Linked DNA regions of Rhodoligotrophos appendicifer. The protein of the gene in region 2 interacts with the protein of the main gene of each other region in a pairwise test. Links are inferred from orthologs where the notes say so. Each region holds a gene or a part of one and is shown on either strand. Other genes may lie near its edges.

Evidence for each region.
Region 1: the proteins of hflC (region 2) and ftsH interact in binary tests that used the Escherichia coli proteins (3 or more experiments, as listed by UniProt). The link is inferred for Rhodoligotrophos appendicifer from one-to-one orthologs.

What each region holds. Positions count from the first base shown.
Region 1 is NZ_VHKL01000008.1:73,654-76,951, reverse strand. The notes cover bases 123-3,103. They hold ftsH (ATP-dependent zinc metalloprotease FtsH), read left to right. Parts: upstream 123-631; coding sequence 632-2,575; downstream 2,576-3,103. Other genes in these bases: folP (dihydropteroate synthase), read left to right, coding at 2,621-3,103; tilS (tRNA lysidine(34) synthetase TilS), read left to right, coding at 123-491. Also shown: more of tilS, read left to right, coding at 1-122; more of folP, read left to right, coding at 3,104-3,298. UniProt on the Escherichia coli protein: Acts as a processive, ATP-dependent zinc metallopeptidase for both cytoplasmic and membrane proteins. Plays a role in the quality control of integral membrane proteins.
Region 2 is NZ_VHKL01000006.1:98,070-101,386, reverse strand. What follows is about bases 74-3,073. They hold hflC (protease modulator HflC), read left to right. Parts: upstream 74-1,081; coding sequence 1,082-2,065; downstream 2,066-3,073. Other genes in these bases: FKM97_RS14510 (Do family serine endopeptidase), read left to right, coding at 2,189-3,073; hflK (FtsH protease activity modulator HflK), read left to right, coding at 74-1,085. Outside these bases: more of hflK, read left to right, coding at 1-73; more of FKM97_RS14510, read left to right, coding at 3,074-3,317.

The DNA.
Region 1 (3,298 bases), on a different replicon or contig from region 2:
AAAAGGCCCTCCGTGTCGTGGGAGGGCTGGATCATCCGCCGCGCCATGATGCGGTGATGGCGGTGGCGGATCAGCTCCGTGGCGGCGTGGAGATCGCAACCACCCTTGCCGGCTGCCGCCTCATGACCCGGCGCGGGCATCTTTTCGTGGCGCGCGAATGGGCGCGCATGGATCAAGCCTTGGTGCCCATCGTCCATGACCGCGTCTGGGACGGGCGCTTCCGGGTGGAAGGGCAACATGTCCCGGAGGCTATGATTGGTCCTGTGGGACCGGCAGGCTGGGTGGATCTTCGTCGCGCATTGGGACGAACAATCCCTTTCCCGGCCGAAATCGCGCGCACCCTGCCGGCGGTCTGGTGTCGGGGCAAAATCGCCGCGGTCCCCTATTTGTCCTGGGAAAGCACGGATTTTTCACTTACCCTGACCCTTCTCAGAACTGAACTTTTACAAACCGCCCGGTGCGTGAGCCGGCTCACCGGTGAGGTTTTGTAAAAGGCTTGGACGAAGTCGTGACGGGCCAGAATTGTTGCGCTTGGCAAAGTCAGCCCCTGTTCCTATGTTATGACGAGCCGGGCCGATAGGCGCGCGAGCGCGCATGCCTGTGGAGTCGGACCGACCTTACGAGGGTATCCGTGAACAATTTTCGAAACTTTGCTGTTTGGGTCATCATTGCCCTCCTGCTGTTCGCTCTGTTCCAGCTCTTCCAGAGCCCTGGCCAGCGGGCTTCCAGCAACGATGTCACCTATTCGCAGCTGCTCAACGACGTGGAAGCGGGCAAGGTTCGCGACGTCCAGATCGCTGGCGAAACGCTCACCGGGACCTATACGGACGGTCGCAGTTTTTCCACTCAGGCTCCCAATGATCCGAACCTGATCAAGGAATTGCGCGAGCGCAATGTCGGCATCAGCGTCAAAGCCCCTGCGGACGACAGTTTCCTTTTGAACGTGTTCATTTCCTGGTTCCCGATCCTGCTGATGATCGCGGTCTGGGTGTTCTTCATGCGCCAGATGCAGTCTGGCGGCGGCAAGGCCATGGGTTTCGGGAAATCCAAGGCGAAGCTGCTGACCGAACGCCATGGCCGCATCACCTTTGACGATGTCGCGGGCGTTGACGAGGCGAAGGAGGATCTCGAGGAGATCGTCGAGTTCCTGAAGGACCCGCACAAGTTCCAGCGGCTCGGGGGCCGGATCCCCAAGGGTGCGCTGCTGGTGGGCCCTCCGGGGACGGGTAAGACGTTGCTGGCCCGCGCGATTGCAGGCGAAGCGAATGTTCCCTTCTTCACCATCTCCGGCTCCGACTTCGTCGAAATGTTCGTGGGCGTTGGCGCGAGCCGCGTGCGGGACATGTTCGAGCAGGCGAAGAAGAATGCCCCCTGCATCATCTTCATCGACGAAATCGATGCCGTCGGCCGGCATCGTGGTGCAGGCCTCGGCGGTGGCAATGATGAGCGCGAGCAGACCCTGAACCAGCTCCTGGTCGAGATGGATGGTTTCGAGGCCAATGAGGGCGTGATCCTGGTCGCCGCCACCAACCGGCCTGACGTGCTGGATCCCGCTTTGCTGCGTCCCGGTCGCTTCGACCGCCAGATCGTTGTGCCGCGTCCTGACATTGTCGGCCGTGAGAAGATCATCAAGGTTCATATGCGCAACGTGCCTTTGGCTCCCGACGTGGATGCCAAGACGCTGGCCCGCGGAACCCCCGGCTTCTCGGGAGCCGATCTTGCCAATCTGGTGAATGAGGCAGCCCTCATGGCCGCGCGTCGCGGCAAGCGGCTGGTCACTCAGCTCGAATTCGAGGACGCCAAGGACAAGGTGCTCATGGGTGCCGAGCGCCGCTCGATGATGATGAGCGACGAGGAGAAGAAGCTGACGGCTTATCACGAGGGCGGTCACGCGCTCGTGGCCATGAACCTGCCGGCCTCCGACCCCGTCCACAAGGCGACCATCATTCCCCGTGGCCGCGCCTTGGGCATGGTCATGCGTCTTCCCGAGCGGGATCACCTGTCGGTGACGCGTGCGAAGTTCAAGGCCGATCTGGGCGTCGCCATGGGCGGTCGCGCGGCGGAGGAGCTGATCTTCGGCCACGAGAAGGTCACGTCCGGCGCATCCTCCGACATCAAGATGGCAACCCAGATGGCCCGTGCCATGGTCACTCAGTATGGAATGAGCGAGAAGCTCGGACCTTTGGCCTATGGCGACAACGAGGAAGAGGTGTTCCTCGGCCATTCCGTTGCCCGCACGCAGAACCTGTCTGAGGAGACCCAGCGGATCGTCGATGCGGAGATCTTCAAGCTGGTGGATGAAGGCCACAAGCTGGCGAAGGACATTCTCGAAAAGAACATCGATCAGCTGCATATCGTGGCGAATGGCTTGCTCGAATACGAGACCTTGTCCGGAGATGAGATCAAAAATCTGCTCAATGGCAGGCCGCCGGTAAGAGACACCACCATCAAGGAGGATCCCTTGCCTCCGAAATCCGCCGTCCCCTCCGCCGGCTCCGGCCGTCGTGGAGACGCGCCCACCGGCGATATGAAGCCTCAGCCGCAGGCTGGAGGCGCTGCACATCGGACGAGGTGAAGCCGGAGACTTGTTCTCCGGCTTTCCATATTTCGGGAGGCGCAATTGGCCGAAGTCTATCTGAGGCCCATGGGCATTCTGCACGGCGCCGAAGCTCGGGCCGCCATCGCGAGCGGAGTGGCGGTGCCCCTCGCGGGGGGACCAGCAGCCTTTAGTCTGGCCCAAATCTTGGCGCGCGACGAAGCCAAGAACAAGGTCATCGAGATTGGCGGGCTGACATCAACGTCGGACGCGATTTTGAAAGAGCGGTTGCAGGCCCTTATGGCCCCGCGCGCGCCTGTGGCAGGTCTGGATTTTTCGCGGCCGCTTGTCATGGGCATCGTCAACGTGACGCCCGACAGTTTCTCCGATGGGGGCGAGTTTGCCGACAGTGCCGAGGCGATTCGGCAGGGCAGGGCTCTCGCCGCGGCCGGCGCCGACATCCTCGACATCGGAGGAGAATCGACCCGGCCCTTTTCGCAGGGCACGGATCTCGATGAGGAGCGGCAGCGGGTGATCCCCGTGATCGAAGCTCTGCGCGACACGGGCGTGCCGATCTCGATTGATACGCGGAAATCCTCCATGATGATCGAGGCTGTGAGCGCCGGTGCAGCCATCGTGAACGACGTCTCCGCCCTCACTTATGATGCAGCTTCTCCCGATGCGGTCGCGCGCCTCCAGGTTCCGGTGATCCTCATGCACAGTCAGGGGCCGCCGGAGACCATGCAGGTCGATCCCACTTAC
Region 2 (3,317 bases):
GGCAGGGCGGTGGCCGCGGACCATGGGGGCAAGGTCCTCAAGGTGGCGGCGGAGGAAACCGCAATACGCCACCGGATCTGGAAGAGATCCTGAAGCGAGGCCAGGATCGCCTTAAGACCATCATCCCAAGCAGCGGCGGATCGAACAAGCTGTTCGGCATCGCGATCATCGTGGCTTTGGTTGCGATCTATTTCTGGAATGCAGCCTATCGCGTGCAGCCAGACCAGGTCGGCGTCGAACTGCTGTTCGGTAAGGCTGAGCCCGGCCAGACCTCGCCGGGGCTCCATTTCATCTTCTGGCCCTTCGAAACCGTCGAGACGGTTCCGGCTCTGCGTACCCAACAGTTGAGCGTCGGCTCGCTGACCGCGGGCCGGAGCGATGATGCCGGACTGATGCTCACGGGCGACCAGAACATCGTCGACATCGGCTTCACCGTCTTGTGGCGGATCAATGATCCGAGGGAATATCTCTTCGACATCTCCAATCAGCAGGCGCTCGTGCGCGTGGTGGCGGAGAGCGTGATGCGCGACGTGGTGGGGCAGACAACTGCAGAGGTGGTTCGCACCACAGGTCGCGGCGAGGTTCAGGAAGCGGTTCAGCGGCAGATGCAAGCGACGCTTGACAGCTACAATGCCGGCATCCAGCTCAGCAGCGTGAATATCCAGCGCGCCGATCCGCCAGCTGCTGTGTCGGACGCATTCGAAGAGGTGCAGCGGGCGAAGCAGGATCAAGAGCGCTTCATCGAAGATTCTCAAAAGTACGCCAACCGGCGGCTCGGCGAGGCGCGCGGTGAGGCGGCTCGGATCCACGAAGAGGCCGAGGCCTATAAGGGCCGCGTCGTCGCCGAATCGGAAGGCTCCTCAAAGCGGTTTCTCGAGGTGCTGCAGGAATATCGGAAGGCCGAGGACGTGACCCGTAAGCGGCTCTACCTCGAAACCATGGAAACGGTTCTGGGAGACTCAAACAAGGTGATCATGGAGGAGGGCGCCGGTTCCGGCGTGGTGCCCTACCTGCCGTTGCCTGAGATCCAGAATCGACGGAGCGCACCCGCCACCGGCACATCGAGCACGGGAGCGGCCCAATGAACACAACCTTCCGAAACATTGCGGTCATCGTCCTGGCAGTGATCGTGCTCGTCGTCTACGCTTCGACATTCGTCGTCGATGAACGGCAACGCGCCCTCGTCGTCCAGTTCGGTGAGATCAAGCGAGAGATCAACGAACCAGGGCTGTACTTCAAGCTCCCGGTGATCGAGAGCGTGGTCTATATTCCGCGGCCGCTGCAGTTCTTCGAAAGCAACGACAAGCGGGTGCAGGTTGTCGACGGCCGCCGTTATCTCGTCGACACGATCACCATGTACCGGATCGACAATGCCCGTCGCTACCGCGAGGCGGTGGAGGCAAACCAGCAGGATGCGCAGGATCGTCTCGAGACATCACTCGATGCCGCGTTGCGCGCGACATACGGCAAGCGTTCCTTCGATGCAGCGCTCAGCCAGGAGCGTGAGCAGATGATGGTCGAGATCCGGGACGCCATGATCCCTGCAGCCCGTGAAATCGGTGTCCAGGTGGTTGATGTGCGAATCCGGCGGACCGATCTCCTGCCCGAGGTGCTGCAGAGCACCTATGATCGCATGAGTGCTGAGCGACTGGCCGAGGCCGAGCAGATCCGGGCCGTCGGTACCGAGCGCAGCCTGCAGATCCGCGCCCAGGCAGACCGAACCGCGGTCATCCTCGTGTCAGAAGCCCAGCGTGACGGCGAAATCCTTCGCGGTCAGGGCGATGCCGAGCGGACGCAGATCTATGCGGATGCCTATAATCAGGCGCCGCAGTTCTTCGCCTTCACCCGCTCGCTCGAGGCGTATCGAAAGAGCCTACAAGGCAATAACACCACGCTGGTGTTGCGGCCGGATACGGAGTTCTTCGAATATTTCAAGAGCGAGAACGGCGCCACTCCGGGTGCCACCCGCTCGCCCGTGGCGACAGAAGGTGGCGCGGCAACGATGGCCCCGCCGGCGTCCGGTGCTACAATGGGCGTGCCCAACAGCAGCGCGGCGCCGCAGTAAAGAGCATGAGGGGGCCCGTGACCGGTACAGGTCACGGGTCCTTGACTTACGGTTCCCGCGCCTGACAGCGTAATGTGGACGAGTGCCGGAGTGGCACGGAGAGCAATAAGGATGTGGAACAGGATGCCGACGGGAGGTCAGTTCGTCTCTGAACGCTTGGGTCACCAAGGTTGGGGTGCCCGGCTTGCGGCCTTCGCCCTTTGCGGTCTTCTTGCCACCGGGGTCGTGTCGACGCCGGCACAGGCGGTGGGGCCGCAGTCGGTCGCCGATCTTGCGGAAGGCCTTTCAGGCGCTGTCGTCAATGTCTCCACGACGCAGAAGGTGGAGGGACGCGAGGCGGTGCCGATGCCGGATCTACCGCCGAATTCGCCGTTCCGCGAGTTTTTCGAAGAGTTCTTCAACAAGCAGCAGCAGGGCCGCGACAATAACGAGAACGATCAGGAAGACCGACAGGCCAGTTCGCTTGGATCGGGATTCGTGATCGACCCCGAAGGACTGATCGTCACCAACAATCACGTCGTCTCGGGCGCCGAGAAGATTCAAGTCAATTTCGTCGATGGCAGCAATCTCGATGCCGAGGTCGTCGGACGGGACACAAAGACAGATCTCGCCTTGCTGAGAGTGAAGCCCACGAGCCCGCTCAAGGCGGTGGAACTGGGTGATTCCGATAAGCTCCGCGTCGGTGACTGGGTCATGGCCATCGGTAATCCCTTCGGTCTTGGCGGATCGGTGACCCTGGGTATCGTCTCGGCGCGCAATCGCGACATCAATGCCGGGCCCTATGATGATTTCATCCAGACGGATGCGGCCATCAACCGGGGTAATTCGGGTGGTCCGCTGTTCGACATGAACGGCAAGGTCATCGGTATCAACAGCGCCATCATCTCTCCCAGCGGCGGCTCCATCGGGATCGGGTTCGCTATCCCGTCGACCACCGCCATGGCGGTCCTGTCCCAGCTCAGGCAATATGGCGAAGTGCGCCGAGGCTGGCTTGGGGTGCGTATCCAGACCGTTACCGACGAGATCGCCGAGAGCCTCGGTCTCAGCAATAGCCAGGGCGCGCTGGTGGCGGAAGTCACTGCGGACGGGCCGGCGGAGAAGGCAGGCATCGCCGCTGGCGACGTCATTGTCGAGTTTGACGGCAAGCCGGTTGCGGCGATGCGCGACCTGCCGAGGATCGTGGCGAACACGCCGATCAATAAGCCGGTCAAGGTCATCGTCGCGAGCAACGGGCAGCGCAAGACGCTGGACG